One region of the Rahnella sp. BCC 1045 genome, then DNA from elsewhere that is predicted to be linked to it. Evidence: predicted binding sites of a transcription regulator. Region 1 holds the regulator's gene; each other region holds the start of a gene.
The links. Region 1 encodes sigma-54, which starts transcription at its own class of promoters, with help from an activator protein. Its sites were predicted from a motif close to GTTGGCACANNTTTCGCTNT; they were not measured.
Positions count from the first base shown of each region.

Region 2: the regulator sigma-54 is predicted to act here: its motif matches at 2,481-2,500, upstream of J1782_RS08845 (branched-chain amino acid ABC transporter substrate-binding protein).
Region 3: the regulator sigma-54 is predicted to act here: its motif matches at 2,620-2,639, upstream of glnA (glutamate--ammonia ligase).
Region 4: the regulator sigma-54 is predicted to act here: its motif matches at 5,323-5,342, upstream of glnK (P-II family nitrogen regulator).

Region 1 covers NZ_JAFMOZ010000145.1:146,291-154,073, reverse strand. The annotation lists gene lptA (lipopolysaccharide ABC transporter substrate-binding protein LptA) at 1-389, shown strand, start outside; gene lptB (LPS export ABC transporter ATP-binding protein) at 396-1,121, shown strand; gene rpoN (RNA polymerase factor sigma-54) at 1,221-2,654, shown strand; gene hpf (ribosome hibernation promoting factor) at 2,678-2,965, shown strand; gene ptsN (PTS IIA-like nitrogen regulatory protein PtsN) at 3,075-3,545, shown strand; gene rapZ (RNase adapter RapZ) at 3,613-4,467, shown strand; gene npr (PTS phosphocarrier protein NPr) at 4,464-4,736, shown strand; gene J1782_RS25930 (transcription antiterminator) at 4,762-6,681, opposite strand; gene J1782_RS25925 (lactonase family protein) at 6,764-7,783, opposite strand, start outside.
Region 2 covers NZ_JAFMOZ010000117.1:61,709-69,491, reverse strand. The annotation lists gene dalD (D-arabinitol 4-dehydrogenase) at 1-829, opposite strand, end outside; gene J1782_RS08855 (sugar-binding transcriptional regulator) at 1,037-1,981, shown strand; gene J1782_RS08850 (YgdI/YgdR family lipoprotein) at 1,984-2,199, opposite strand; gene J1782_RS08845 (branched-chain amino acid ABC transporter substrate-binding protein) at 2,633-3,757, shown strand; gene J1782_RS08840 (branched-chain amino acid ABC transporter permease LivH) at 3,837-4,751, shown strand; gene livM (high-affinity branched-chain amino acid ABC transporter permease LivM) at 4,762-6,051, shown strand; gene J1782_RS08830 (ABC transporter ATP-binding protein) at 6,048-6,938, shown strand; gene J1782_RS08825 (ABC transporter ATP-binding protein) at 6,947-7,651, shown strand.
Region 3 covers NZ_JAFMOZ010000127.1:6,036-13,818, reverse strand. The annotation lists gene yihX (glucose-1-phosphatase) at 1-360, opposite strand, end outside; gene typA (ribosome-dependent GTPase TypA) at 525-2,348, opposite strand; gene glnA (glutamate--ammonia ligase) at 2,820-4,229, shown strand; gene glnL (nitrogen regulation protein NR(II)) at 4,483-5,532, shown strand; gene glnG (nitrogen regulation protein NR(I)) at 5,540-6,952, shown strand; gene hemN (oxygen-independent coproporphyrinogen III oxidase) at 7,015-7,783, opposite strand, start outside.
Region 4 covers NZ_JAFMOZ010000094.1:6,867-14,649, reverse strand. The annotation lists gene J1782_RS03430 (PLP-dependent cysteine synthase family protein) at 1-785, opposite strand, end outside; gene J1782_RS03425 (Lrp/AsnC family transcriptional regulator) at 906-1,361, shown strand; gene J1782_RS03420 (SmdA family multidrug ABC transporter permease/ATP-binding protein) at 1,497-3,269, shown strand; gene J1782_RS03415 (SmdB family multidrug efflux ABC transporter permease/ATP-binding protein) at 3,262-5,061, shown strand; gene glnK (P-II family nitrogen regulator) at 5,404-5,742, shown strand; gene amtB (ammonium transporter AmtB) at 5,828-7,117, shown strand; gene tesB (acyl-CoA thioesterase II) at 7,245-7,783, opposite strand, start outside.

The sequences.
Region 1 (7,783 bases):
ACGTCGTAGTCAATCAGGGCACTATTCAGGTGAAAGCCGATAAAGTTGTCGTGATCCGTCCTCAGGGCGTATCCGGCAAAGAAGTGGTGGAAGGTTACGGCAATCCGGTGACGTTTTACCAGATGCAGGACAACGGCAAGCCGGTAAAAGGCCATGCGCAGAAAGTCCGCTATGAAGTGGAAAACGATCTCGTGACCCTGACCGGTAACGCATACCTCGAACAGCTCGACAGCAACGTGAAAGGCGACCGTATTACCTATCTGGTGCAGAAACAGCAAATGGAAGCCTTCAGTGATAAAGGCAACCGCGTGACGACCGTTCTGGTTCCTTCGCAGCTGCAACAAAAAACGCCTGCCGCGGGCGGCCAGCCGACCAAAAAGAGTAACTGATATTTTATGGCAAAATTAATCGCAGAGAATCTGGCAAAAGCCTACAAAGGCCGCAAGGTTGTAGAAGATGTCAGCCTGATGGTGAACTCCGGCGAAATCGTCGGATTGCTGGGGCCAAACGGTGCGGGTAAAACCACCACCTTCTACATGGTCGTCGGGATTGTGCAACGTGATGCGGGCCGTATCATCGTTGACGATGAAGACATCAGCCTTTTGCCATTGCATACCCGCGCCCGTCGCGGCATTGGCTATCTTCCGCAGGAAGCCTCCATCTTCCGTCGTCTCAGCGTGTTTGATAACCTGATGGCCGTACTGCAGATCCGCGATGATCTGAACAAAGAACAGCGTAACGATCGCGCTAATGAACTGATGGAAGAGTTCCATATTTCTCATTTGCGCGATAACCTCGGTCAGTCCTTGTCCGGTGGTGAACGTCGCCGTGTTGAGATTGCCCGCGCACTGGCAGCGAATCCCAAGTTTATCCTGCTGGATGAACCTTTCGCCGGCGTTGACCCGATTTCCGTCATCGACATCAAAAAAATCATTGAGCATTTGCGTGACAGCGGCCTCGGCGTACTGATCACTGACCACAACGTTCGCGAAACTCTCGACGTTTGTGAGCGTGCCTATATCGTCAGTCAGGGGAAATTGATCGCCCACGGCACGCCAGCCGACATTCTTGCTGATGAACAGGTTAAACGCGTTTATCTTGGTGAAGAATTCCGTCTGTGATCTGTGCCGCCGGAACCGTGCCCGTTTCGACGTAAAGTCTGACGGGAGGTCTCTGACAGAAGTTACTCAGTTTGTAATCAACGGAAATAAAACCAAGATATGAAGCAAGGTTTGCAACTCAGACTCAGCCAACAACTGGCAATGACTCCTCAGTTACAACAGGCCATCCGCCTGTTGCAACTGTCCACGCTTGAGCTCCAACAGGAGATCCAACTCGCGCTGGAGAGCAACCCTCTGCTGGAACAAACCGACCTTCATGATGAAATCGATTCGGTAGAAGCCACTGACAACGAAGCGTTAGATACCCGCGAAGCGCTCGAGCAGAAAGACATGCCCGAAGAGTTGCCGCTGGACGCCACCTGGGACGAGATTTATACCGCGGGCACACCTTCCGGCACCGGCAACGATTACAGCGACGACGAGCTGCCAATTTATCAGGGTGAAACCACGCAAACGCTTCAGGATTACCTGATGTGGCAGGTGGAGCTAACGCCGTTTTCCGACACCGATGCCGCGATTGCCACGTCCATTGTCGACGCGGTAGACGATACCGGTTATCTGACCGTTTCCCTTGACGACATCCTCGAAAGTATCGGTGACGACAACGTCAGCATGGACGAAGTGGAAGCCGTTTTAAAACGTGTGCAGCGTTTTGATCCGGTTGGTGTGGCGGCGCGTGACCTGCGTGATTGCCTGCTGATCCAGCTTTCACAGTACGCCACAGATACGCCTTTCATCGCCGAAGCGCGCCTGATTATCAGCGAACATCTGGATTTGCTGGCGAACCATGATTTCCGCGCACTTATGCGTTCAACCCGGCTAAAAGAAGATACACTGAAAGGAGCGATGCTTCTGATTCAGTCTCTTGATCCGCGTCCGGGACAATCGATCAACACCGGTGAATCCGAGTACGTGATCCCCGATGTGCTGGTGCGAAAAGTGTCAGGTGTCTGGACGGTAGAACTGAATTCCGACAGCATTCCGCGTCTTAAGATTAACCAGCAGTACGCCGCGATGGGCAATTCCGCGCGCAGCGACAGCGACGGGCAATTTATCCGCAGCAACCTGCAGGAAGCCAAGTGGTTAATCAAAAGCCTGGAAAGCCGTAATGACACGCTGTTGAAAGTCACGCGCTGTATCGTTGAGCAGCAGCAGGCGTTCTTTGAACTGGGTGAAGAATTTATGAAGCCTATGGTGCTGGCCGATATCGCCAGCGCCGTAGAAATGCACGAATCGACGATTTCACGCGTGACGACGCAGAAGTTTCTGCACAGCCCGCGTGGAATTTTCGAACTGAAGTATTTCTTTTCCAGCCATGTCAGTACAGACAGCGGCGGCGAGGCATCGTCAACCGCGATCCGGGCGCTGGTGAAGAAATTAATCGCAGCGGAGAATCCTGTAAAACCGCTCAGTGACAGTAAGTTAGCCACCCTCCTTTCCGATCAGGGAATTATGGTGGCACGACGAACCGTCGCCAAATACCGAGAGTCTTTGTCCATCCCGCCCTCAAACCAACGTAAACAGTTAGTTTGACCTCAACAGAGAAGGAAGACATTATGCAGCTCAACATTACCGGACATCACATTGAGATCACGGATCCCCTGAGAGAATTCATCACGTCGAAGCTGGCTAAGCTTGAACAGTATTTCGACCGGATAAATCAGGTGTATGTGGTGTTGAGCGTTGAAAAGGTGCAGAAAGTAGCGGAAGCCACTTTGCATGTGAACGGAGGCGAGTTGCATGCCACCTCGGAGCATCAGGATATGTACGCGGCAATTGACGGCCTGGTTGATAAACTGGCCCGTCAGCTGAACAAGCACAAAGACAAACTGAAACAGCACTGACATTCATGTAGCCAACCCTGTGCTACAAACCTTCGGGCATCGGCTTGTGACCTTCGGGAAACGAGCCGATATAGCTTTAAGGGTGAAACAGCGCCAAAGTGAAGATGACATGATTAACGATACTGCAATGCAATTAACGTCGGTGCTTAATGCCGAATGCACCAAAAGCGGCGTTCATTGCGCCAGCAAAAAACGCGCACTGGAAATCATCAGTGAGCTGGCGGCCAAACAGCTAAATTTATCACCGCAGGTGATTTTTGACGCCATTTTGACCCGTGAACGCATGGGCAGCACCGGGATCGGTGCAGGGATCGCCATTCCGCACGGAAAGCTGGAAGAAGACACTTTACGTGCCGTCGGGGTGTTCATTCAGCTTGAGCAGCCGATCGCTTTTGACGCTATCGATAATCAGCCTGTGGATTTGCTTTTTGCCTTGCTGGTTCCGGCAGATCAATGTAAAACCCATTTACATACCTTGTCTTTAGTCGCCAAAAAGCTGGCGGATAAAGGGGTGTGTCGTCGTCTGCGCGGAGCGCAAAGTGACGAAGAACTGTTCCAGATAATGACTGAAAACGAATAAATTACTGATTCCCGGTTGCGCGCCGGGAAAATGAATTCTGAACACTGAATGCCAGGGGAGTGACACCATGGTGCTGATGATTGTCAGCGGCCGTTCCGGTTCCGGGAAGTCGGTTGCCCTAAGGGCATTGGAAGACATGGGTTTTTACTGTGTGGATAACCTGCCGGTGGTGTTGTTGCCGCAGCTCGCCCAGACACTTGTTGAACGCAATACGTCTGCGGCCGTCAGCATTGACGTTCGCAACATGCCAGAAACACCGGAAGTTTATGAGCATGCGATGTCACAGCTGCCGGAAAGCTTCTCGCCACAGCTGCTGTTCCTCGACGCTGACCGTAATACCCTGATCCGCCGTTACAGCGACACCCGTCGTCTGCACCCGCTCTCCAGCAAAAACCTGTCCCTTGAAAGTGCAATCGATGAAGAAGCCGATTTGCTGGAGCCTTTGCGCTCTTCCGCGGATCTGATCATCGACACCTCCGAGATGTCCGTTCACGAACTGGCAGAAATGCTGCGTACGCGCCTGCTGGGCAAACGCGAACGTGAACTGACCATGGTCTTTGAATCCTTTGGTTTCAAACACGGTATTCCGATTGATGCGGATTACGTTTTCGACGTGCGTTTCCTGCCTAACCCGCACTGGGATCCGAAACTGCGTCCGATGACCGGCCTCGATAAACCGGTCGCTGCGTTCCTCGACCGTCATACCGAAGTACATAATTTTATCTATCAGACGCGCAGCTATCTTGAACAATGGCTGCCCGCGCTGGAAACCAACAACCGCAGTTATCTGACCGTCGCCATTGGCTGTACCGGCGGTAAGCACCGTTCGGTGTATATCGCAGAACAGCTGGCTGACTATTTCCGTTCCCGCGGGAAGAACGTCCAGTCCCGCCATCGCACGCTGGAAAAACGCAAATCATGACGGTTAAACAAACGGTAGAAATCAAAAACCGGTTAGGGATGCACGCCCGTCCGGCGATGAAGTTATTTGAACTGGTACAGAGTTTTGAGTCAGAAGTGATGCTGCGCAACGGCACAGGCATCGAGGCGGAAGCCAGCAGCGTGATCGCACTGCTGATGTTGGATTCCCCGAAAGGCCAGAAAATCGAAATCGAAGCCACCGGCCCCGATGAAGAACAGGCTCTCAGCGCCGTCGTAAATCTGATTAATTCTGGTTTTGACGAAGACTGAGGGTTAACGAACTGTTTAAGCCGTATTAAATGCGGCTTAAACAGTCGATAGCAATCGCCTTGAAGCTTTCAAAATTCTCACTGCTCAGCAAACGGCTCATCGAGCGTTCCCGCACAAACGTCACGAACAAATCGTAAATCGCCATTGCTTCCTCGTAATCCGCCTTGCTGATCGCCAGCAGGAAAATCACGTGCGCCGTTTCTCCTTCGCCCCAGGCAATGCCCTGCGGCGAAAGCAAAGTGATCACCACGGTTTTCTTCGCGAGCAATCCCAGCGAATGCGGCAGCGCAATGCCTTCGCCCAGCATGGTCGAGACAATCTCCTCGCGCTCCACCACCGAAGGATAAAACGCCTGATCGACAACCCCTTCTTCTTCAAGCTGCGAACAAACATGGCGAAAAAGCTCCGCCTGTGTCATCGGCTCATTGACGATCATGAAGTGTTTTTCGTCGAAGAATTTTTCCAGCATATACGGGCGCGTGCGGTCGACGAGTACCAGCTTGCCGAGCTGCTCCATCTGGTATTCGGTCGGGAACGGCGACAGCACCACCACCGGCTTATTCTTCTCGGTGATACGGGCGTTGGAGATAATAAAATCTTCGTCGATGTGCTCCAGCTGCTCGTAATCACGCAGCGAAACCACCTGCTTCATCACCAGTTGAGGATACTTACGGTTAATCTGCGCCTGGATCATACGGATGGTTGAATTGCCGGTGTCGCACACCAGCATCACCTGCGGATGGCGCTGGTAGCCAATGTTGTAATGCCGCTCCAGCCCGACGCCAATATGCAGCACCAGAAAGCCGATTTCATTCTCACTCAGCGTGTAAGGCGTGTATTTACCCCAGCTGGAAACGGCCGCCAGCGTGACGTCATACGCCATCGGATAATGCTGTTTGATATTGCTCAGCAGCGGATTGGGGATATTAATCTGGTATTTCACCCGCGTAATCATGGTTTTGATGTGCGTCAGCAGATCCGCTCGCAGCTGCTTATCACCCTGCAAATCATAGTTATAGTGCGAATTGATGTACGAAAGAATGTAATCGACCAGCGACTCATCGTCGTCGGCGTTAATGTCCGTCGGTAAAATCTGCTGGACGCGGCGCGCGGCAATATTCACCCGCAGATACGCCTCTTCCGAAGCGGGAATTTCCTTACCGACCAGATTTTTCAGCTCCGCGGCCAGCCGCACAGAAACCTGCTTCACCGCCGGATCACCGTCTTCGGCATCAAAATCTGTCAGCGGATAACCGCCGGTAATGCGTTTGATCGCCACGGCGCAATAGAGGATCAGATACTGTTCGCCTTCATCCGTCAGCTGAATGGAAGACTGCGTCAGCAACTGATGCATAAAACGCGTCAGCGGAACCAGCGCTTCCGGCTCCAGACTTTCTGCTTTCAGTAGCGGATTCGCCTGCTCTTCGGCATCCAGCTGGAACAGCAAATCGGTCAGACAGGCGCGGATCGCCAGTTCAGCACCGAACAATTTCATGCCGTAGCGCGGCTTGGTTTCGATATTCAGGTGATAGCGCGCCAGATGCTCCCTCACCTCAGCCATATCATTTTGCAGGGTTCCCCGGCTGACAAACCATTCATCGGCCAGATCTTCCAGCTTTAATGAAAAAGCTGAGGTCAAAAAGCGGATCAGCAACGTCTTCACCCGCTCAGCGGCGGTGCGCGGCGTCGGATTCGGTTTACGTTGTGTTGATTGCTGTAACGACGAAAACAGCGCCGCATCATCGATGCGCAACTGATATCCGCTGCCCCGGCTGTGGACAAACGTCGCACCAAAATCGGCGATGATTTCGTTCAGCGCAGTAATATCGGCACGCACCGTGCGCGTCGAAACAGACAGACGTTTTGCCAGTTCATCCTGAGGAAGGGTTTCGGTTTGCAGCGCATCAAATAACTGCGCCAGACGTTGATTGGGAAATCTCACCATTGTTCTTCCAGTTCGTTTCAACGAGGCTCCGTTCACGAACAAAACACGTCGTGAACGGAGTTTGTTTCTGTTGCGGCACCGCTTAAGGCGCAATCACCATCTGTGACGGGCTGCCCACAGCCACATAGTCATCCACAAATGACAGCTTGCCGTTTTCGCCAGATACCTTGAATCTGGTGATGTTATCGCTTCGTTGATTCATTGCGTAAATATATTTACCGTCCGGTGACAACGTCAGCGTTCTTGGATAGTCACCGCGCGTCCAGGTTTCATCACTCCAGGTCATCGCGCCTTCACCGGTCACGTTGATTTGCGCGATGCTGTTGTGCAGACGATTGGCAACGTACAGATGTTTGCCGTCTTTGCTCAGCACAATGCCCGCGGCGAAGTTCGTGCCTTTGAAACCGGCCGGCAGCGTGGACAAGCTGTGCAGCTCGCTGAGCGTGCCTTTTACGGCGTCAAAACGATAGCTGGTCAGCGTCGAAGCCTCTTCGTTGATCAGGAAAACGACTTTGCCGTTAGGATGAAACACGAAATGGCGGGGTCCGGCACCTTCAGAAGAGGCTTTGATAAACGGCGGATCGTTGGCTTCCAGTACGCCGGTTTCACCGTTGAGCTTCCACTGATAAATCCGGTCCAGCCCCAGATCGGTAGAGAACACGAATTTGCCGGAAGGATCTGTGGCAATCATGTGCGCGTGTGGCCCGTTGTGGTCGCTGATGGCAAAACTGCCTTCCGCCGCCGCGGCCGGTTTGCCTGCGCCTGCCGGACCGGAATCCTGCTGGCTGTTACTGGCTTCACTCAGCTTCCCGCTGATGTCCACCGGGAAGACGGCAACCACGCCGCTGATGTAGTTCGCCACCAGCAGATGATCACCTTTTGGCGTCAGCGAAAGATACACCGGCCCTGCGCCCTGCGAATCCACCTGATTAATCAGCGTCAGGCTGCCATCTTCAGGCGCAATGCGATAGGCCGCCACTGAACCATGTTTGCCACCATTGTAATGATCAATTTCGCTGCCGATAAACAGCGTTTTACCGTCATGGCTGAGCACCATCTGTGCCTGATTTGGCAACTGGCTGGCGAGCGTTTTATCGCTCAG
Region 2 (7,783 bases), on a different contig from region 1:
GGATTTTTGCTTCTTCATATGGCAGAACGGACTCCACCATTTCTACGCCAGCCTCTTCCAGGTGCGGGCGACCCGCGATGAAATCATCCTCGATTACCCACTGAATGAAAGCCTCGCCCATAACCGGCACCCGGTCTTCAAATCCGGTTGCCTGAGCCACACGCACGGCGACGTCCGGTGACGGACGCGGGGTAATGCGATCCACCATCGTGTTCGGGCTGCGGGTGTGATTTTTTACCCAGTCGCTGATGTCGTGTTGCTGGCGCAGGGCCAGAAATTGCAGCAGACCGTGACGGAAACGTTCGCCGTTATGGCGAAGATTATCGCAGTTCAGCAGGGTGATATCGCCACCCTTAAGCGCAATCCGACGCGCCAGAATATGGCCGATGGCACCATAAATCGTGCGGCATGCGCCCTGCAAATCAGCCTGAATATCAGCATTTTGCTGGTCGAGATTGAACTGGTTATCAAGGTAATAACCGCCTTCGGTCACGGTAAAGGAAATCACTCTGGTGTGCGGATCTGCCCCCTGAGCCACCAGCGCGGCCAGTTCGTTATCCCACGCAATGATTTTCTGAATGGAAGTGATGGTTTCATATTCACGCTCACCCTGCGGAGTGACAGTTTCCAGCACGTATTTACCGCCCTGCGCCTGCAACGCGTTCAGAAGCGGAACGCCATCTTCGCGAATGTTACCCAGTGCGATTGACCAGCTGTTATCCCCCTTCGCCAGTAAGCGGTGCAGATACCATGCCTGATGGGCCCGGTGGAAAGAGCCGCTGCCGATATGCAGCCAGACAGACGATTGCAGTTGGTGAGCATTTTTCATCAGATTCTCCACAAAGTGATTATTGATTTGGTGTGAGCTTAAGCCCTTTTAGTGGGCTTTTGCTCGATTGCGGTTAATCTAATGGAATATTTGCCCGTTAAATGGGCTTTAGCTCACACATTTCGTGGACCGATGTATTTAGCGATCACAGGAAGAGGCGAAAAACGATAAAATCTCGCCACTGAAAACACCGGCTGGAATGCGCGCATGAGTAAGAACGACAAGAAAATGGATCTGGCTGCACGGGCGGCGTGGATGTATTACGTCGCCGGGCAAACCCAACATGAAATCGCCGAAGCCTTAGGCGTTTCGCGGCAGGTCGCCCAGCGGCTGGTAGCCAGCGCGATCGATAACGGGCTGGTCAGCGTTCACATTTCCCATTCGGTGGGGCGCTGTATGGAACTGGCGGCGCAATTACAAAAGCGTTTCGGGCTGGATATTTGCCAGGTGGTGCCGGGGCAGGGTATGACGCCGTCGGGCATCAGTCATGCCATTGCGGTGGCGGGAGCGCAAGTGATGACGCAGTTTATCCGCAGCGATGAACCGATGATTATCGGCGTGGGTTCCGGGAGAACGCTGAAAGCGGCCATCGACGAACTGGCGGATATAGAAAGACCGCAGCACAGCAGCGTTTCGCTGATTGGCGCGATTGCGTCGGACGGCTCCTGTACCCGTTACGACGTGCCGCTGCTGATGGCGCAAAAAACACAGGGACGCTATTTCATCCTGCCTGCCCCCCTGTTTGCCGACGGCGAAGACGATCGCGCGATGTGGTGCAATCATCGTATCTACCGCACGGTCAGTGAAAAGGCCAGTCAGGCCAACGTGACGTTTATCGGTATCGGCACCATTGAACCGGGGTGTCCGCTGCACAAGGACGGATTTATCAGTCTGGAAGAAGTGGAAAAACTCGCGAAAAGCGGGGCCGTGGGAGAAGTGCTCGGGCACTTTATGGGACAGGACGGACAGCGCATCGACAGTGTGCTGAATTCGCGCCTCACCAGCGTCGGACCGCATCCGCATGATGATCAACCGGTGATCGCGCTGGCCGGTGGCGCAGATAAGCAGATTGCTATCCGCGCCGCCCTCGAAGGTCGCTGGATCAACGGGCTTGTCACCGATGAGTCCTGCGCGCAGGCGTTGCTGGTTTAACCCTACTTCTTCACAATCCCCGCGATATCATTGGTGTTCATCAGATGATAATCGCCGTTCATGTCGGTATAGCTGGTCATACCGGTATCGCGGTCGCGATCCGGTTCGCCATGGGCGAAAAGCTGATCGCCGGCTTTGGTATTGATCACGTAATCGCCGGCGCAACCCGTCAATGTCAGCGCCAGAACCACAGCCGTCAGGCAGGATAATTTCTTCATTGTTCAGTAGTTTCCCGTTGCAATCATCTGCCCGCATTACAAAACAACCTGCCGCAAGAAGCAAAGGATAAAAATGTCACCAGGCGTAATTGTGTGAACGGAGTGACTGATTTATCACGGCTCATTTTGGTGCACGCCGTTTCGCTATCCTCATTTTCGTCGCTTTTTAGCACCAGCTCAGTGCGGTGTGATCCCGTCGTCGTTTCTGTCAGTTGCCCGTAACGCGGACTGAGCGCTATCTATACTCACAGAACCCGACACATTCTCAGAGCATTGGAAACACTGGCAGATATTTTGCTTATGTTTCTTACCTTTGATTAAACCTCGGGAAACCTTTCGTCTTTTGGCGTCAGCCGTGAATTTCAAAATCAAGCTTCAGAATTTTCTTTTTAGTTCAGGTTTCTACTCAAACACAGTGCTAAGGATCATGACGATGTCGATGAAATTTATGAAAAGTCCGCTCTCTTTGTTGCTGGCCGGTTGTCTGGTTACCGCTTTCTCCGCGCGTGCGGATATTTTGATTGGCGTTGCGGGTCCGTTTACCGGGCCGAATGCGACTTACGGTGATCAGTACTGGCACGGGGCCACGCAGGCTGCCGAAGACATTAATGCCGCAGGCGGGATTAATGGCGAGAAAATTAAACTGGTCCAGGGCGATGACGCCTGCGAACCGAAACAGGCGGTGGCGGTGGCTAACCGTTTAGTCGATCAGGATAAAGTGCAGGCCGTGGTCGGACATTTCTGTTCTTCCTCCACCATGCCTGCCTCCGAGGTGTATAACGACGCCGAAATTATCGCCATCACGCCGGGCTCCACCAACCCGCAAATCACCGAACGCGGCATGAGTGACATGTTCCGCATGTGTGGCCGTGACGACCAGCAAGGATTAGTGGCGAGCGATTACATCATCGACAAACTGAAAGCCCAAAAAGTGGTCATCATCCACGATAAAGATACCTACGGTCAGGGTCTGGCGGATGCCACCAAAGCGGCGCTCAACAAACGTGGCGTGAAAGAGGTGATGTATGAAGGCCTGTCGCGCGGCGAAAAAGACTTCAACGCGCTGGTGACAAAAATCAGTGCGCAGAAACCAGATGTGGTGTTCTTCGGCGGCTGCCATCCGGAAGCCGGTCCGTTAGTCCGCCAGATGCGTGAGCAGGGCGTTCAGGCGACCTTCTTCTCCGGCGACTGTATCGTTAACGAAGAAATGGTGACCGCAGCCGGCGGCCCGCAATACACCAACGGTATTCTGATGACCTTCGGTAAAGACCCGCGTCTGATCCCTGACGGCAAAGCCGTTATCGATAAATTCCGCGCCGGCAAATTTGAACCGGAAGGTTATACCCTCTATTCCTATGCGTCCGTTCAGGCCATTGCTGCCGCATTCAAAGCCACTGGCGGCAGCGATTCCGCCAAAGCCAGCGCCTGGCTGAAAGCCAACAGCGTCGATACCGTCATGGGTAAAAAATCCTGGGACAGTAAAGGCGACCTGAAAGTCTCTGATTACGTCGTATATAAATGGGATGACAAAGGCAAATATCAGGAAGTGAAAGAATAAAGCTGTTTGACTTGCCATTTTGAACCCGTGTCAGACCGCGCCTTAGCCAGGCGCGGTCACAAAAAGAGACAGCGTATTTATGGATTCTTTCTTCCTGCAACAACTGTTTAATGGCATCACGCTCGGTGCGGTTTACGGTCTCATCGCCATCGGCTACACCATGGTTTACGGCATTATCGGCATGATCAACTTTGCCCACGGCGAAGTGTATATGATTTCCGCCTACCTCTGCGCCATCGCGCTGGCGTTGCTTTCCTTCTTCGGGTTGCACTCCTTTCCGCTGCTGATCCTCGGCACGCTGGTGTTCACCATCGTGGTCACCGGCGTCTATGGCTGGGCGATTGAGCGCATTGCGTATAAACCGCTGCGAAACTCCACACGCCTTGCGCCGCTGATTTCGGCCATCGGTATGTCGCTGATTTTGCAGAACTACGCACAAATCAGTCAGGGGCCGCGACAGCAGGGGATCCCGACCATGCTGGACGGTGCCATCCGCTTTCATATCGGCGAAAGCTTTGTCCAGATGACCTACACCAAGCTGTTCATTCTGGTGGCCTCGCTTCTCGGAATGCTGGTGCTGTCGTGGATTATCAGTAATACCAAGCTCGGTCGCATGTGTCGTGCGGTGCAGCAGGACAGAAAAATGGCTTCAATTCTCGGCATCAACACTGACCGTATTATCTCGCTGGTTTTTATGATTGGGGCGGCGATGGCCGGGCTGGCGGGTGTTCTGGTTACCATGAATTACGGCACTTTCGATTTTTACGCCGGATTTATCATTGGTATTAAAGCGTTCACGGCGGCGGTATTAGGCGGCATTGGTTCGTTGCCGGGGGCGATGCTGGGCGGCCTGATTCTGGGGATCGCCGAAGCGCAGTTCTCAGGCATGGTGAACTCGGATTACAAAGATGTCTTTTCGTTTGGATTGCTGGTGGTGATCCTCATTTTCCGCCCTCAGGGTCTGCTGGGCCGTCCGGTCGTGACGAAAGTGTGAGGGAAATAAAATGACGACACAAACTGCTGTGAGCAGCGGATTTTCGCTTAAACGCTGCCTGCTGGATGCCATTTTCGCCGGGCTGGTGGCGCTGATTATTTTCGGGCCCGTCGTGGGTGTGGTGCTGGACGGCTATAGCTTTACCTTCCATTCCCAGCGGCTTGTCTGGATTATTGCCGCCGTCATGCTCGGGCGCTTTTTACTCAGTGCGTTCCTGGAAACCGCGAGCGGGCAGAGAATGCGCGCGCGCTTCGAATCCGACAGCGCCGGTGTGTACGTTCGTCCGCCGGATTACAAAAGCAATCTGCGCTGGATATTGCCTCTGCTGATGGTGCTGGCGATCTTCTTCCCGTTCGTGGCCACGAAATACATTCTGACCGTGGCAATTTTAGGGCTGATTTACGTGCTGCTGGGTCTCGGGCTGAATATTGTGGTCGGGCTGGCCGGGCTTTTGGATCTGGGATATGTCGCTTTTTATGCCATCGGCGCTTACGGGCTGGCGCTGGGATATCAGTATCTCGGCCTCGGATTCTGGTCGATGCTGCCGCTGGCTGCCTTGATGGCCGCGCTGGCGGGCGCGTTGCTGGGTTTCCCTGTGCTGCGGATGCACGGCGATTATCTGGCGATTGTAACACTCGGTTTCGGCGAAATTATCCGCCTGGTGCTGACTAACTGGCTGTCGTTTACCGGCGGCCCGAACGGTGTCTCCGCGCCGCCACCGACGTTTTTCGGTCTGGAATTTGGCCGGCGGGCGAAAGAGGGCGGCGTGCCGTTCCACGAGTTTTTCCATCTGACTTACAACCCTAACATGAAGTTTATTTTCATCTATGCAGTACTGGTTCTGGTGGTGTTGCTGGTGCTGTATATCAAACATCGTCTGACCCGCATGCCAATTGGCCGTGCGTGGGAAGCGCTGCGTGAAGACGAAATCGCCTGTCGCGCCATGGGGCTGAACCATGTGCTGGTAAAACTTTCGGCGTTTACGCTCGGCGCTTCTACCGCCGGGATCGCGGGCGTGTTTTTCGCCACGTATCAGGGATTCGTCAACCCGACCTCTTTTACCTTCTTCGAATCTGCGCTGATCCTCGCCATTGTGGTGCTGGGCGGAATGGGCTCGACCCTCGGCGTGGTGCTGGCGGCGTTTGTGCTCACCGTTGCGCCGGAGCTGCTGCGCAGTTTTGCCGAATATCGCGTGCTGCTGTTCGGTGTGCTGATGGTGGTGATGATGATCTGGCGTCCGCGCGGGTTAATCCGTATCAGCCGCAGCGGGTTTACCGTGCGTAAAGGAGTCGCGCCATGAGTGAAGCGTTAGCAGATAACAATATTCTGAGTGTCGAGCATTTACGCATGCATTTCGGCGGCATAAGAGCGTTAAACGATGTGAATCTGGCGGTTAAACGCGGCTCAATTACCGCGCTGATAGGCCCGAATGGCGCGGGGAAAACCACGGTATTCAACTGTCTGACCGGATTCTACAAAGCTTCAGGTGGCAATGTTTTCCTCAATACCCGCCGTCGCACCACCAATGTGATTCAGGTGCTTGGACAGAAATTCCAGCCAGATGACTGGATAAAACCCGCGCAACTGGGTAAGCGGATTTTCTACAAAATGTTTGGCGGCACGCATCTGGTGAACCGTGCAGGACTGGCGCGTACTTTCCAGAATATCCGGCTGTTTCGCGAAATGTCGGTGATCGAAAACCTGCTGGTCGCGCAGCATATGCAAACCAACCGTAATCTGATCGCCGGTGTGCTCAATACGCCCGCTTATCGCCGTGCGGAAAATCAGGCACTCGACCGGGCATTTTACTGGCTGGAAGTGGTGGAACTGGTCGATTGCGCCAACCGGCTGGCGGGCGAAATGTCATACGGTCAGCAACGGCGTCTGGAAATCGCGCGGGCGATGTGTACCGCGCCGGAGATGATTTGCCTCGATGAACCGGCGGCAGGGCTGAATCCGGTGGAAACGCGCACGCTGAGTAAAATCATCCGTTTTCTGCGCGATCACCACGACATCACCGTCCTGCTGATTGAACACGATATGGGCATGGTGATGGACATTTCCGACCACATCATCGTGCTCGACCACGGCGATGTGATTGCCGAAGGTTTGCCGCAAGCCATTCAAAATGATGAAAAAGTGATCGCCGCTTACCTGGGCGCCAGTGAAGATGAGGTCAGCCTGTGAACAATGCGATGCTGGAGTTTCGTGAGGTCGATGTTTTTTATGGCGCGATTCAGGCGCTGCAAAAAGTCTCGTTGCAGGTTAACGAGGGTGAAACCGTGGCGCTGATCGGGGCGAACGGCGCAGGGAAATCGACGCTGCTGATGTCAATTTTCGGGCAGCCGCGCGTGCAGAGCGGGCAGATACTGTTTCGCGGAGAAGATATCAGCCGTAAATCCACGCACTTTGTGGCGTCGGCCGGGATTGCGCAATCGCCGGAAGGGCGGCGCGTTTTCCCCGATATGACCGTCGAGGAGAACCTGCTGATGGGCACCATCCCGGTGGGAAATAAATATGCAGCGGAAGATTTGCAAACCATGTTCGATTTATTTCCCCGCCTGAAAGAGCGGCGGAAACAGCGCGCGATGACCATGTCCGGCGGTGAGCAGCAAATGCTGGCGATAGCGCGTGCGCTGATGAGCCGTCCGAAACTGTTATTGCTCGATGAACCCAGCCTCGGGCTGGCACCGATTATCGTTAAACAGATTTTCCAGACGCTGCGTGAACTGGCGCGCAACGGCATGACGATTTTTCTGGTTGAGCAAAATGCGCATCACGCCCTGAAGCTTTCCGACCGGGGCTATGTGATGGTCAACGGGCAGATACGTCTGAGCGGAAGCGGGGAAGCATTGTTGCATAATCAGGAGGTGCGTAAAGCCTACTTAGGCGGAATCTGATTTTCCTTCTTTATGCCCGTAATGCCGCGTATTGCGGGCTTTCCCACAAATTTCTTTCTCAATTTTGCATCTCCCTCCACATTTCGCTCATACTGTTTGGCTATCATGCAATTCTTACAAATTGGTGACTGG
Region 3 (7,783 bases), on a different contig from region 1:
GTGCTGAGGCCAGAAATCCAGATGTAAGCGGTTAGTATTCGACAGCACGACAACGCGATGGCCTTCTTCGCGCAGTTTCTTGAATACCGTGATCACCTCAGGCCTCAACCCGACAAATATGGCTTGCCAGCCCGCGCTGAACTGCTCGAAACTGAGCGCAATGCCCATTTCATGACATAAGTCGGCGGCAAACTGTTCATCGCTGATTTCGCCACGCTCGTGCTTCTGGAATACCTCGCCCATCGAGAATCGCTCCATCAGCGTAGCCAATGGCGTACCGCTCAGATGGCTCCACACGCCAAGAACACGTTTGAAATCAATATCAATAATGACGTTTCCCATATCAAAAATGTACAGCATTGCATGCTCCTGATTTCAAAGATGACTTTTAACTTTAGCGGTAAAACGTACAGGTGAACAGTGACAGATGCGTGGGGTTAAGCGCAGGTTTGGAAAAAAAACACAAAAAAAACAGGGTACCCAAAGGCACCCTGTTTCTGTGTAACGGTATGCGTAAAAGAAGATTAACCTTCTTTTGGACCACGCATTGCACGTTTACGGTCGTTCTCGGTCAGGTGACGTTTACGGATACGCACAGACTGAGGAGTCACTTCGACCAGTTCGTCATCATCGATGAATTCCAGAGCTTGCTCCAGAGACATTTTGATAGCAGGAACCAGAGTCGTTGCTTCGTCAGTACCGGACGCACGCATGTTGGTCAGTTTCTTACCGGTCAGGCAGTTCACGGTCAGGTCGTTAGAACGTGAGTGAATACCGATGATCTGGCCTTCATACACTTCTGCGCCGTGGCCCAGGAACAATTTACCGCGGTCTTGCAGGCTGAACAGTGCGAACGCAACTGCTTTACCCTGACCGTTGGAAATCAGAACGCCATTCTGACGCTGACCGATTTCGCCCTGACGGACGTCATCGTAGTGGCTGAACGTGGAGTACAGCAGACCGGTACCTGAAGTCATGGTCATGAATTCAGTACGGAAGCCGATCAAGCCACGTGCTGGGATCAGGTAATCAAGACGGATACGACCTTTGCCGTCTGGGATCATGTCTTTGACATCGCCTTTACGCTCACCCATGGCCTGCATGACAGAACCCTGGTGTTGCTCTTCGATATCCAGTGTCACGTTCTCGAATGGCTCTTGCATGCGGCCATCGATTTTACGGTTGATTACTTTAGGACGGGAAACCGCCAGCTCGAAACCTTCACGACGCATGTTTTCGATCAGAACCGACAGGTGAAGTTCACCACGGCCTGAAACGCGGAATGCATCAGCATCTTCAGTTTCTTCAACACGCAATGCTACGTTGTGCACCAGTTCTTTGTTCAGACGGTCAAGGATCTGACGTGAAGTCACATACTTACCTTCTTTACCACAGAACGGAGAGGTGTTAACGCAGAAGTACATGGTAACGGTTGGTTCATCAACGCTCAGCGCTGGCAGAGCTTCAACATTTGCCGGGTCACAGATAGTGTCGGAAATGTTCAGCTCACCCAAACCGGTGATCGCGATGATATCGCCAGCTTCAGCAACGGTCGCTTCGATACGCTCAAGACCCATGTGGGTCAGAACTTTACCGACTTTACCGTTACGGGTTTTACCTTCGCTGTCGATCACAGTGATCTGCTGGTTAGGTTTAACAGTACCGCGTTTGATACGACCGATGCCGATGACGCCAACATAGTTGTTGTAGTCCAGCTGAGAGATTTGCATCTGGAAAGGTGCTTCCATCTCAACTTGTGGCGGAGATACGTGGTCAACAATCGCCTGGTACAGCGGGGTCATGTCTTCGGCCATATCGTTATGGTCGTTACCCGCGATACCCATCAGTGCAGATGCATAGATGATTGGGAAATCGAGTTGTTCGTCAGTTGCGTCCAGGTTTACGAACAGGTCAAAGACCTGATCAACAACCCAGTCAGGACGCGCGCCAGGGCGGTCAACTTTGTTGATTACCACGATCGGCTTCAGACCATTAGCGAATGCTTTTTTGGTCACGAAACGGGTTTGCGGCATTGGGCCATCCATTGCATCCACAACCAGCAGCACCGAGTCGACCATTGACATCACACGCTCTACCTCACCGCCGAAGTCGGCGTGTCCTGGGGTATCCACGATGTTGATGCGGTAGTCTTTCCAATTAATGGCGGTGTTTTTTGCGAGGATGGTAATCCCACGCTCTTTCTCCAAATCGTTGGAGTCCATTACGCGTTCGGTAGCTTCTACACGTTCTCCGAAAGTACCGGATTGTTGCAGCAGCTTGTCGACCAGGGTGGTTTTACCATGGTCAACGTGGGCAATAATGGCGATGTTACGCAAATTTTCGATCACAGCTTTGCCTCAGGCATTAGAAATAGCGCGCTATTGTACACGTATTAAGCGAGGTTCTAAACAAGATCACAAGGATCTTGTTGAAACAACTTGTGGATGGCTACTTTGTGATCCCTTTCACGGTGCAAAAGAACCCCTGAACCATTATGACGCACCTTTTTGGTGCCTTGCATCTCACGATTAGCACCATTGTAGTGCAGAAATTCCGTTATGGTGCATACTTATCGAGTGCAAAAGCCCTGTAAAATGGCGTTGTTTGCATTTTCTCAAAGTTGGCACACTTTTCGCTAATAGTTTTTAGAGTAAAAATTTTTTAGGGTAAAAAGTTTTTACTGGGTGAAAGAGTCTGACCAGACAAATAATAGTGCTGTTTAGGCCACACGCCAGTTCAAGTAAAGCTGTTATTTCCAACTAAAGACCAAAAATGGTTATTCGTTCCACGACGATAATGAGAAATTCGGGAGAACTAGTATGTCCGCTGAACACGTTTTGACGATGCTGAATGAGCATGAAGTGAAATTCGTAGATTTACGTTTCACAGATACCAAAGGCAAAGAACAGCACGTCACCATTCCTGCACACCAGGTTAGCGCTGACTTCTTCGAAGAAGGCAAAATGTTTGATGGCTCTTCAATCGGTGGCTGGAAAGGCATTAACGAATCTGACATGGTTTTGATGCCAGATGCGAGCACTGCTGTTCTTGACCCGTTCTACGAAGAAACCACGCTGATCATTCGTTGCGACATCCTTGAGCCAACTACGCTGCAAGGTTATGACCGCGACCCTCGTTCTACTGCAAAACGTGCAGAAGATTTCCTGCGCTCTTCTGGTATCGCGGACACCGTTCTGTTCGGGCCAGAGCCAGAGTTCTTCCTGTTTGATGATGTGCGCTTCGGCAGCAGCATCTCCGGTTCTCACGTTGCTATCGATGATATCGAAGGCGCATGGAACTCAAGCACCAAATACGAAGGTGGCAACAAAGGTCACCGTCCTGCTGTGAAAGGCGGTTACTTCCCGGTTCCTCCGGTCGACTCCTCCCAGGATCTGCGTTCTACCATGTGTCTGACCATGGAAGAAATGGGTCTGGTTGTTGAAGCTCACCACCACGAAGTAGCAACTGCTGGCCAGAACGAAGTGGCAACCCGCTTCAACACGCTGACCAAAAAAGCTGACGAAATCCAAATCTACAAATACGTGGTTCACAACGTGGCTCACGCATTTGGCAAAACTGCGACCTTCATGCCAAAACCAATGTTTGGCGATAACGGTTCCGGTATGCACTGCCATATGTCTCTGTCTAAGAACGGTAACAACCTGTTCGCTGGCGACAAATACGGCGGCCTGTCTGAAATGGCACTGTTCTACATCGGCGGTATCATCAAGCACGCTAAAGCAATCAATGCCTACGCTAACCCGACAACCAACTCCTACAAGCGTTTGGTCCCGGGCTACGAAGCACCCGTGATGCTGGCGTATTCTGCGCGTAACCGTTCTGCCTCTATCCGTATTCCACACGTATCCAGCCCTAAAGCCATGCGTATCGAAGCACGCTTCCCTGATCCAGCGGCTAACCCATACCTGGCGTTTGCTGCACTGATGATGGCCGGCCTGGACGGTATCATCAACAAGATCCACCCTGGCGACGCGATGGATAAAAACCTGTATGACCTGCCACCGGAAGAAGAAGCAGAAATTCCAAAAGTTGCAGGTTCACTGGAAGAAGCTCTGAACGCACTGAACGAAGACCGCGAGTTCCTGACCCGTGGCGGCGTGTTCACTGATGACGCTATCGATGCTTACATCGGTCTGCGTAAAGAAGAAATGGATCGTGTGCGTATGACTCCGCACCCTGTTGAGTTCGAACTGTACTACAGCGTTTAATTTCTGATTAAACCCTGAACTCAGCGCCAGCTGTTGATCTGGCGCTGAGCGTAATACCCGACTGATGGCCTGGTTGTAACAAAGCCTTTAGCGTCAAAATTAAGTAAGACGATTTTATTTGTTGCCGTGGAAACTTTCAGCCCATCTCCGGATGGGCTTTTTTCTCCACACTCTTTCCTGCTTAACCCCTCTGGCCCGTGATTTCGCCGGGTAGCGAGATAAAATGCACCAATCAGGTGCGGGAGACTGCGGTATGGCAACTGGCAAGCTGCCCGATGCTGGGCAGATCCTGAATTCCTTAATCAACAGCGTTCTGTTATTGGACGACGAATTGGCTGTGCATTACGCCAATCCAGCCGCTCAGCAGTTACTGGCGCAAAGTTCCCGCAAACTCTTTGGTACCCCTTTGCCGGAACTGGTGGGATATTTTTCGCTCAATATCGACTTAATGCGTGAAAGTCTGACAGCCGGACAGGGCTTTACAGACAGCGAAGTGACTCTGGTTGTCGATGGCCGCGCGCACGTACTTTCACTGACTGCGCAGATGCTGCCGGAAGGTTTTATTCTGGTCGAACTGGCGCCGATGGATAATCAGCGACGCCTCAGTCAGGAACAATTGCAGCATGCTCAACAGGTTGCAGCACGGGATTTGATCCGCGGCCTGGCCCATGAAATCAAAAACCCGCTTGGCGGGCTGCGTGGTGCCGCCCAGTTATTATCCAGAGCACTGCCCGATCCGGCTCTGCTGGAATACACCAAAGTCATTATTGAGCAGGCCGACCGTCTGCGTAATCTGGTTGATCGCCTGCTGGGGCCACAACGCCCAAGCCAGCACGTCACACAAAGCATTCATCAGGTTGCCGAACGTGTTTGCCAGCTGGTGTCGATGGAAAAACCGGATAACGTTCAGCTGGTCAGAGACTATGACCCGAGCCTGCCAGAACTGGCGCACGATCCGGATCAGATAGAACAGATTTTGCTGAACATCACCCGCAACGCATTGCAGGCGCTCGGGGACGAAGGCGGCACAATTACTTTGCGCACACGCACGGCTTTCCAGATTACGTTACACGGCGTGCGTTATCGTCTGGTGGCCCGTATCGATATTGAAGATGACGGCCCTGGCGTACCGGCGCATTTGCAGGACACCCTTTTTTACCCCATGGTCAGTGGCCGCGAAGGGGGCACCGGTTTGGGCCTCTCCATCGCGCGCAGTTTGATTGATCAGCATTCGGGTAAAGTTGAATTTAACAGTTGGCCAGGACACACCGAATTCTCGGTTTTCCTGCCTATTCGCCAGTGAGGTTATTATGCAACGAGGGATAGTCTGGATCGTCGATGACGATAGCTCCATCCGCTGGGTACTTGAACGCGCGCTCACTGGAGCCGGTTTAACCTGCACCACGTTTGACAGCGGCAATGAAGTGCTTGATGCCATTGCGACTCAAACTCCTGACGTTTTGTTATCAGATATCCGTATGCCCGGCATGGACGGTTTAGCGCTGTTAAAACAGATTAAACAGCGCCATCCGATGCTTCCGGTCATCATAATGACAGCGCATTCCGATCTGGATGCCGCGGTCAGCGCCTATCAGCAAGGTGCGTTTGATTATCTGCCAAAACCGTTCGATATCGACGAAGCCGTTGCGCTTGTCGAGCGTGCGATCAGTCATTATCAGGAACAACAACAACCCGCGCGCAGCCAGCCCGCCAGTGGCCCGACAGCTGATATTATTGGTGAAGCGCCAGCCATGCAGGACGTGTTCCGTATCATCGGCCGGTTATCACGCTCTTCAATCAGCGTGCTGATAAACGGGGAATCCGGAACCGGTAAAGAGCTGGTCGCCCATGCTTTGCATCGTCACAGCCCGCGCGCCAAAGCACCGTTTATCGCTCTGAATATGGCAGCAATCCCGAAAGACCTGATTGAGTCCGAATTATTTGGCCACGAAAAAGGCGCATTTACCGGGGCGAATACCATCCGCCAGGGACGTTTTGAGCAGGCCGATAACGGCACGCTGTTCCTCGATGAAATCGGTGATATGCCGCTTGATGTTCAAACCCGCCTGCTGCGCGTGCTGGCTGACGGGCAGTTCTATCGGGTCGGCGGCTATGCGCCGGTAAAAGTGGATGTCAGGATTATCGCGGCTACCCACCAGAATCTGGAGTTACGGGTTCAGGAAGGCAAATTCCGTGAGGACTTATTCCACCGTCTGAACGTGATCCGCGTCCATCTGCCTCCGCTGCGTGAACGTCGTGAAGATATCCCGCGTCTGGCGCGTTATTTCCTGCAAGTTGCGGCGAAAGAACTGGGCGTTGAAGCAAAAAACCTGCATCCGGAAACAGAAACCGCGCTCACCCGTCTGCCGTGGCAAGGCAACGTGCGCCAGCTGGAAAATACCTGTCGCTGGTTAACTGTCATGGCCGCCGGTCAGGAAGTGCTGATTCAGGATTTACCGAGTGAATTGTTTGAAACGGCAGCGCCAGAGACGGGTGGGCAAAGCCTGCCGGACAGTTGGGCAACGTTACTGGCACAATGGGCCGATCGCGCCCTGCGTTCCGGTCATCAAAACCTGTTGTCAGAAGCACAGCCGGAGATGGAGCGTACGCTGCTGACTACGGCGCTGCGCCATACTCAGGGGCACAAACAGGAAGCGGCACGTTTACTGGGCTGGGGACGAAATACCCTGACCCGTAAACTGAAAGAACTGGGTATGGAATAAAAGGCAGATGCCTGAAAGCAAAACAGCCGCAAATGCGGCTGTTTTTGTTTATGCGGCGAGCGTCAGATAACCCGGGAAAATTGCTGCTGGCGAACCTGGCGGCGCAGGTAAATATCAAAACACATACAGATATTGCGGATCAGCAGACGGCCGCGCGGCGTGACCTGAATATGCGTATCACTCATCTCAACCAGCCCGTCTTCGGTCAGCGGTTTGAGCAGCGCCAGATCGTCGGCAAAATAATCATTAAAGCGGATGCCATAACGCTGTTCGATATCCGCGAAATTCAGCTCGAAATGGCAGATCAGCGATTTAATGACATCGCGGCGCAGGCAGTCATCATCGGTCATTTCCAGACCGCGCCATAATGCATTCCCCTGATCTTCCACTCTGGTGTAATACGTTTTAAGGTCTTTCTCGTTCTGTGCATAGGTATCGCCCAGCATACTGATGGCTGACACCCCCATTCCCAGTAAATCGCTGTCGCCCTGCGTGGTATATCCCTGGAAATTGCGGTGCAGTTTGCCTTCGCGCTGGGCTATCGCCAGTTCGTCGTCAGGACGGGCAAAATGATCCATCCCGATAAAGCGGTAACCGGACGCCGTCAGTGAGGCGATGGTTTCCTGCAGAATCTTCAGTTTCTCTTCTGCGCCCGGCAAATCGGCGTCTTTGATTTTGCGCTGAGCGGCAAACAATTTTGGCATGTGGGCGTAATTGAACACGCTAAGACGATCCGGGTTCAGCTCTGCCACGCGTTGCAACGTATAAGCAAAGCTTTCCGCCGTTTGTTTCGGCAGGCCGTAAATCAGGTCGATATTGGTGGAGTTGAAA
Region 4 (7,783 bases), on a different contig from region 1:
GGCACCTGCATCATGCTGTCGATGACGCTGGGAATAAAAGAAGGCTCGGCGCGCGGCCGGCCAATCCCTTCGATACGGCTGCTGCATTGCGCAGTTACGCTGGCATCACGTTGCTGATAGTAATCATAAAATACTGAGTTTTCCGGATCGACCACCACCAGTTCGGTATTATGCCCCTGATAACGAATATAACGCCCCAGTGTGGCTGAGGTGCCGCCTGTTCCGGCGCTCATTACCAGATATCGCGGTACCGGATGCGGCTCGCGGGACATCTGGCGGAAAATACTGTCAGCGATGTTATTGTTTCCCCGCCAGTCGGTAGCGCGCTCAGCAAAAGTAAACTGATCCATGTAATGCCCGTTCAGTTCACGGGCAAGCTGTTCGGAAGCGGCATAAATCTGACCGGAGTTTTCAACAAAGTGGCAGCGGCCGCCATAAAATTCAATTTGCTGAATTTTTCGAGGCGCGGTACATGCAGGCATCACGGCAATAAAAGGCAGGCCGAGCAGACGCGCGAAATAGGCCTCAGAAATAGCCGTACTGCCCGACGACGCCTCGATGATCGGCGTATTTTCACGTATCCAGCCGTTGCACAGACCATACAAAAACAGGGAACGCGCCAGACGATGTTTCAGGCTGCCGGACGGATGCGTGCTTTCATCTTTCAGATACAGCGAAATTCCGGGGAAATCATTCAGGGCGAGACGAATTAAATGTGTATCGGCTGAACGCTGAAAATCCGCGTCGATTTCTTTGATAGCGTGATTAACCCAGGCGTTTTGCATAATGAGAGCTCGCAGAAGAAGTTTTGTAGGATTAAGAATAACGCAAGCGGCAGAGAAATAAGTTACCCTTTACCCCATGAGCTGCGCGTATTGTAGAAAAATATTCTCCCGGAGTGCGTTATGGTAGATAAAATTGACCTCAGGCTGTTGTCGTTATTGCAAAAGGATTGCACGCTTTCTCTGAATGAACTGGCCGAAGCGGTAAATCTCACCACCACGCCTTGCTGGAAACGGATAAAACGTCTTGAAGACGACGGCATTATTTGTGGAAAAGTGGCCCTGCTGGATGGTGAAAAACTCGGGCTGAGCCTGACAGCGTTTGTCCTGATTAAAACTCAGCATCACAACAGTGAGTGGTATCAGCGATTTGTACAGCAGGTGGAAGCCTTTCCCGAAGTGCTCGGTTTTTACCGGATGGCAGGGGAATACGATTATTTACTCCAGGTTCAGGTTTCCGATATGAAAAGCTACGACAACTTTTACAAGCGGCTTGTGAACGGCATTCCAGGACTGAACGATGTGACCTCAAGTTTTGCGATGGAACGCATAAAATCGACGACCGCATTGCCAATTTAATGCAAAAGTTGCAGTAAAAAGTTTCATCAGAAACGCATGTTAACTCTGGTATCCTTGTCGTCCTGAAGAGAAAACAGGGTTTCTGAAACCTGTTTAACTCAATAAAATCATTATTATTTGTATGGAAAACGCTGCGTGAGATTGTTTGCACAATTAGGCTGGTACTTCCGACGCGAATGGCGCCGGTATCTGGGTGCCGTTGGCTTGCTGATCATTATTGCCATCCTGCAATTACTGCCACCCAAGCTGGTTGGCGTAATTATTGATGGCGTAACGTCAAAACAAATGTCTGCAAGTGTGCTTTTCGCGTGGCTTGGCCTGATGCTGGGCACGGCTGTTGTAGTGTATTTGTTGCGATACGTCTGGCGCGTGCTGTTATTCGGAGCGTCCTATCAGCTTGCTGTCGAACTGCGGCAGGATTTCTTCCGGCAGCTCAGCCGTCAGCATCCGGCCTTTTATCTGCGTCATCGCACTGGCGATTTAATTGCCCGTGCAACCAACGACGTTGACCGCGTGGTCTTTGCAGCCGGCGAGGGCGTTCTGACGCTGGTGGATTCGCTGGTCATGGGGCTGGCGGTGCTGATTGTAATGGCAACGCAGATTAGCTGGGAACTGACGCTACTTTCTCTGGTGCCAATGCCGGTGATGGCGATCATCATCAAACGTTATGGCGACCAGCTGCATTCCCGTTTCAAAACGGCGCAGGCGGCGTTCTCCTCACTGAATGATCAGGCGCAGGAAAGCCTCACCAGTATCCGGATGATCAAAGCTTTTGGGCTGGAGAATCATCAGTCCTCGCAGTTTGCCGATGTTGCGGCAGATACCGGCGCTAAAAACATGCGCGTTGCGCGCGTTGATGCGCGTTTTGATCCGACCATATATGTGTCTATCGGCATGGCAAACCTGTTGGCGATTGGCGGCGGGAGCTGGATGGTAGTCAACGGTCACCTGACGCTCGGTGAATTAACCAGCTTTGTGATGTATCTCGGGCTGATGATCTGGCCGATGCTGGCGCTGGCCTGGATGTTTAATATTGTTGAACGCGGAAGTGCGGCCTACAGCCGTATCCGCAGTTTGTTGCAGGAAGCCCCTGCTGTGGCAGACGGAACAAAACCGTTACCGGCTGGCCGGGCCGTGCTTGAAGCTCAGATAACCAGATTCCAGTATCCTGAAAATAGTCAGTCTGCACTGAATGCTGTGGAATTCACCCTTGAGCCGGGCAAAATGCTCGGGCTGTGCGGCCCGACCGGCTCCGGGAAGAGTACGCTTCTGGCTCTACTCCAACGTCAGTTTGACGTCACAGAAGGGGACGTGCGCTATCACGGGTTATCTCTTAAAGACATTCAGCTCGACGACTGGCGCGCGCGTCTGGCGATTGTCAGCCAGACACCTTTCCTGTTCTCCGACACGGTGGCGCAAAACATTGCGCTTGGGCGTCCGGAAGCCACTCAGGAAGAAATTGAAGAATCGGCGCGGCTTGCCAGTGTACATGACGATATTCTGCGATTGCCCCAGGGATACGAAACCGAAGTCGGTGAGCGCGGCGTAATGCTTTCCGGCGGGCAAAAACAACGTATTTCCATCGCCCGTGCGTTGCTGATGAAAGCAGAAATCCTGATCCTTGACGATGCGCTGTCGGCAGTTGATGGTCGTACGGAACATCAGATCCTGCATAACTTACGGCAGTGGGGAAGTGACCGCACGGTGATCATCAGCGCACACCGCCTTTCTGCCCTGACCGAAGCAAGCGAAATTTTGGTCTTCAACCATGGAAGCATTTCGCAACGTGGCGATCACGATCAGCTTGTTGCGCAGCCCGGCTGGTACCGGGATATGTTCCGCTATCAGCAGCTTGAAGCTGCGCTGGACGACGTGCCGCAGGAAATGGAGACGGAACAACGTGGCTGAACCAAAAACGAATAAAATTCAGAAGTTATGGCCAACGCTTAAACGACTTCTCAAATACGGAAAACCCTACAGCAAGCCACTTTCCTATGCTGTCATAATGTTGTGGGTTGCTGCCGCGGCGGAAGTGACCGGGCCCATTCTGATCAGTTTCTTTATTGATCATTATGTCGCGAAAGGGGAGTTGCCCTGGGGGAAAGTCAGCTTGCTGGCACTTTGCTTTATCTTCCTGCAATTTCTTGCCGCAAGCCTGCACTATTTTCAGGCGTTATTGTTTAACCGTGCCGCCGTGGGTGTGGTCCAGCGTTTACGTACCGATGTTATGGACGCCGCACTCCGGCAGCCGCTCAGTGCGTTCGATACCCAGCCGGTCGGGCAGCTTATTTCCCGTGTGACCAATGATACCGAAGTGATCCGCGATTTATACGTGACCGTGGTGTCGACAGTGTTGCGCAGCATCGCCCTGATTGGCGCAATGTTGATCGCGATGTTCAGCCTGGACTGGCGGCTGGCTTCCGTGGCTATTTGCATTTTCCCGGCAGTATTTGTCGTGATGGGGCTGTATCAGGTCTACAGCACGCCGGTTGTCCGCAAGGTGCGCGCTTATCTGGCGGACATTAATGACGGGTTTAACGAAGTCATTAATGGCATGAACGTCATCCAGCAATTTCGTCAGCAGAAAAGATTCGGCGAACGCCTCACGCGCGCCAGCCAGTCGCACTACATGGCGCGTATGCAAACGCTGAGGCTGGAAGGTTTTCTGCTGCGTCCATTGCTCAGCCTGTTTTCATCGCTGATTCTGTGCGGTTTGTTGCTGCTTTTCGGATTCAGTGCCGAAGGCTCAATTGGTGTGGGCGTGTTGTATGCCTTCATTAACTATCTCGGGCGCCTCAACGAACCGCTGATCGAACTGACTTCGCAGCAATCTATTTTGCAGCAGGCGGTTGTTGCCGGTGAGCGTATTTTCGATTTGATGGACAGAACCCAGCAACAATACGGTCCGGACGACAAATTACTCACCAGCGGAGAAATTGAAGTCAGGGACGTCAGCTTCGCTTATCAGCCCGACAAATGGGTGCTGGAAAATATCTCCCTGCACGTTCAGTCGCGCGGGTTTGTGGCGCTGGTCGGGCATACGGGTAGTGGCAAAAGTACGCTGGCGAATCTGCTGATGGGATATTACCCCCTCAATAAAGGTGAAATCCGCGTGGACGGACGCAATCTTGCTGACCTGTCGCATACCAGCTTGCGTAAAGGTATCGCAATGGTTCAGCAGGATCCGGTGGTGCTGGCGGAATCGGTGTTCGCCAATGTGACACTGGGGCGGGATATTGATGAAGCTCAGGTCTGGCACGCGCTGGACATCGTGCAGCTTTCGCCGCTGGTGCGTGAAATGCCGGAAGGGCTGAATACGCGTCTGGGTGAACAGGGGAATAATCTTTCCGTGGGCCAGAAACAGTTGCTGGCGATGGCGCGCGTTTTGGTGCAGGCGCCTGAGATTCTGATCCTTGACGAGGCAACGGCCAATATTGATTCCGGGACCGAGCAGGCAATTCAGCGTGCGTTGCGGGCTATCCGTCAGCAAACCACTCTGGTGGTGATCGCCCACCGTCTTTCAACGATTGTCGATGCCGATAATATTTTGGTATTGCATCGGGGTCAGGCGGTTGAACAAGGTAACCATTTTCAGCTTCTGGCAGAAAAAGGCCGTTATTATCAGATGTATCAGTTGCAGCTCGCAGGGCAGGAGCTGGCGTCCACCGGTACGATTATTTCAGCAACAGAAAACGTATAATCTTTCAGCTGGCGCAGCCTGATTGCTGCGCCAGTTCATTTCTTCCTGTTCTTTTAATCCCTCCTTTTCGCGTCTCACGCACCTGATTCATGCAGCCAAAACGTTCCGCTGACTTTCTCTGCACTAAAAGGCAGCGACAGGCACTTAAATGGTGCGCATGGGGTCAGGCTGAATACGGCCTCACAACTGTGCGCCGGGTCACGAATAATCTGAAAATGCCGTATTACGCGGGAATTGCATGAATATTTGCGTGATTTCAACTCTGGCACACCCTTTGCTTTAACCATTCCGTATCGGGCGCGAGGTTTCTCGCGGCAAGCCCTTAATTCGAGGAGTGGCAATATGAAGCTGGTTACTGTGGTGATCAAACCTTTTAAGCTGGAAGACGTGCGTGAAGCACTGTCTGCTGTTGGAATTCAGGGGCTGACCGTAACGGAAGTTAAAGGTTTCGGCCGTCAGAAAGGTCACGCTGAGTTGTACCGCGGTGCGGAATACAGCGTGAACTTCCTGCCAAAAGTAAAAATCGACATTGCTATCGCTGACGATCAGCTGGATGAAGTGATCGACGTGATTAGCAAAGCGGCCTACACCGGCAAGATCGGTGATGGCAAAATTTTCGTTGCAGAATTGCAACGCGTCATCCGTATCCGTACGGGTGAAACTGACGAAGCAGCACTGTAATTTCAGGCCTTTATCTCTGATATAAATCGCTTTGATATAAATCAGGTTAGAAAAAACAGTTTTGAGAAACAGGGGTGGGTTAATAATGAAAAAACTTTTATCCATGATGGGGCTTGGCGCGGTTGCATTGCTGCCTTCGCTTGCCATGGCAGCAGCACCGGCAGCCGCAAACGGTGCTGACAACGCATTTATGATGATCTGTACTGCCTTGGTACTGTTTATGACTGTACCTGGCGTGGCATTGTTCTACGGCGGCTTACTGCGTTCTAAGAACGTTCTGTCCATGCTGACTCAGGTTATCGTGACCTTCGCGCTGGTTTGTGTTCTGTGGATCCTTTATGGCTACAGCCTCGCATTCAGTGAAGGTAACGCCTTCTTCGGCGGCTTCAGCAATGTGATGATGAAAGGCATCGGCCTGGATTCAGTCACGGGCACCTTCTCCCAGATGATTCACGTTGCGTTCCAATGCTCTTTCGCCTGCATCACTGTAGCGCTGATTGTGGGCGGTATCGCTGAACGTGTTCGTTTCTCTGCGGTGCTGATTTTCACTGTGATCTGGCTGACCTTCTCTTACATCCCGATGGCTCACATGGTGTGGGCGGGCGGCTTCCTGGCGGCTGATGGCGCGCTGGACTTCGCGGGTGGTACGGTTGTTCACATCAACGCCGCTATCGCAGGTCTGGTGGGTGCATATCTGCTGGGCAAACGCGCAGGCTTTGGTAAAGAAGCGTTCAAACCACACAACCTGCCGATGGTCTTCACCGGCGCTTCAATCCTGTACGTGGGCTGGTTCGGCTTCAACGCCGGTTCGGCAAGCGCGGCGAGCTCCATTGCAGCCCTGGCATTCCTCAACACCGTTATTGCGACCGCAGGTGCAATCCTGTCCTGGACGCTGGTTGAGTGGATGGTTCGCGGTAAGCCTTCTCTGCTGGGCGCAAGCTCCGGTGCTATCGCAGGTCTGGTTGCTATCACCCCGGCGTGCGGGACTGTTGGCGTGGGCGGTGCTCTGATTATCGGTCTGGTAGGCGGCATTACCGGTCTTTGGGGTGTGGTTACCCTGAAAAAATGGCTGCGTGTGGACGATACCTGTGACGTTTTCGGTGTCCACGGCGTGTGCGGTATCGTAGGTTGTCTGCTGACTGGCGTATTCACTTCCAGCTCTCTGGGCGGTGTGGGTTATGCAGAAGGCGTCACCATGGGCCATCAGGTCTGGGTTCAGTTCTTCAGCGTCTGCGTTACGCTGGTCTGGTCTGGCGTTGTGGCCTTCATCGGTTACAAAGTGGCTGACATGATTGTAGGTCTGCGTGTTCCTGAAGAGCAGGAACGTGAAGGTCTGGACGTGAACAGCCACGGCGAGAATGCTTACAACCAGTAAGCTGATTTCAGAGAAAGTAGTGCGCTAACTCTCTAATTAAGCAGTATAAAATAATAAAGATGAAAAAACAGAAGGGGCGATATCACTGTCGCCCCATTTTTATGTCTGATTTTGCGTAATAGCGGATTTACTCGACCGGTCTTTGGCGGATCACGCCTTCCTGCACCGTAGAGGCCACTAAAACCCCTTCACGCGTATAGAACTGGCCGCGCACAAAACCGCGGGCGCCGGAAGCTGAGGTGCTTTCAACGGCATACAGCAGCCAGTCGTCCATGCGGAAAGGGCGGTGGAACCACATCGAATGGTCGATGGTCGCCACCTGCATTCCCGGCTCCAGGAAGCCAATGCCGTGAGGTTGTAGCGCGGTGGGCAGGAAATTGAAATCAGACGCGTAGCCCAGCAAATACTGGTGGATCCGCAGATCGTCAGGCATTTCGCCGTTCGCGCGGAACCACACGGCACGGTGCGGCTCTTCAACACTGCCTTTCAGCGGGTTGTGGAATTTCACCGGGCGCATCTCGATTGGCTTATGGCCGATGAATTTTTCGCGGAATTTTTCCGGAATAAGATGCGCCAGATTTTTAGCAATATCGGATTCCGACACCAGTGATTCCGGCGGTGGCACGTCCGGCATCGTATTTTGGTGCTCAAAACCTTCTTCCTGAC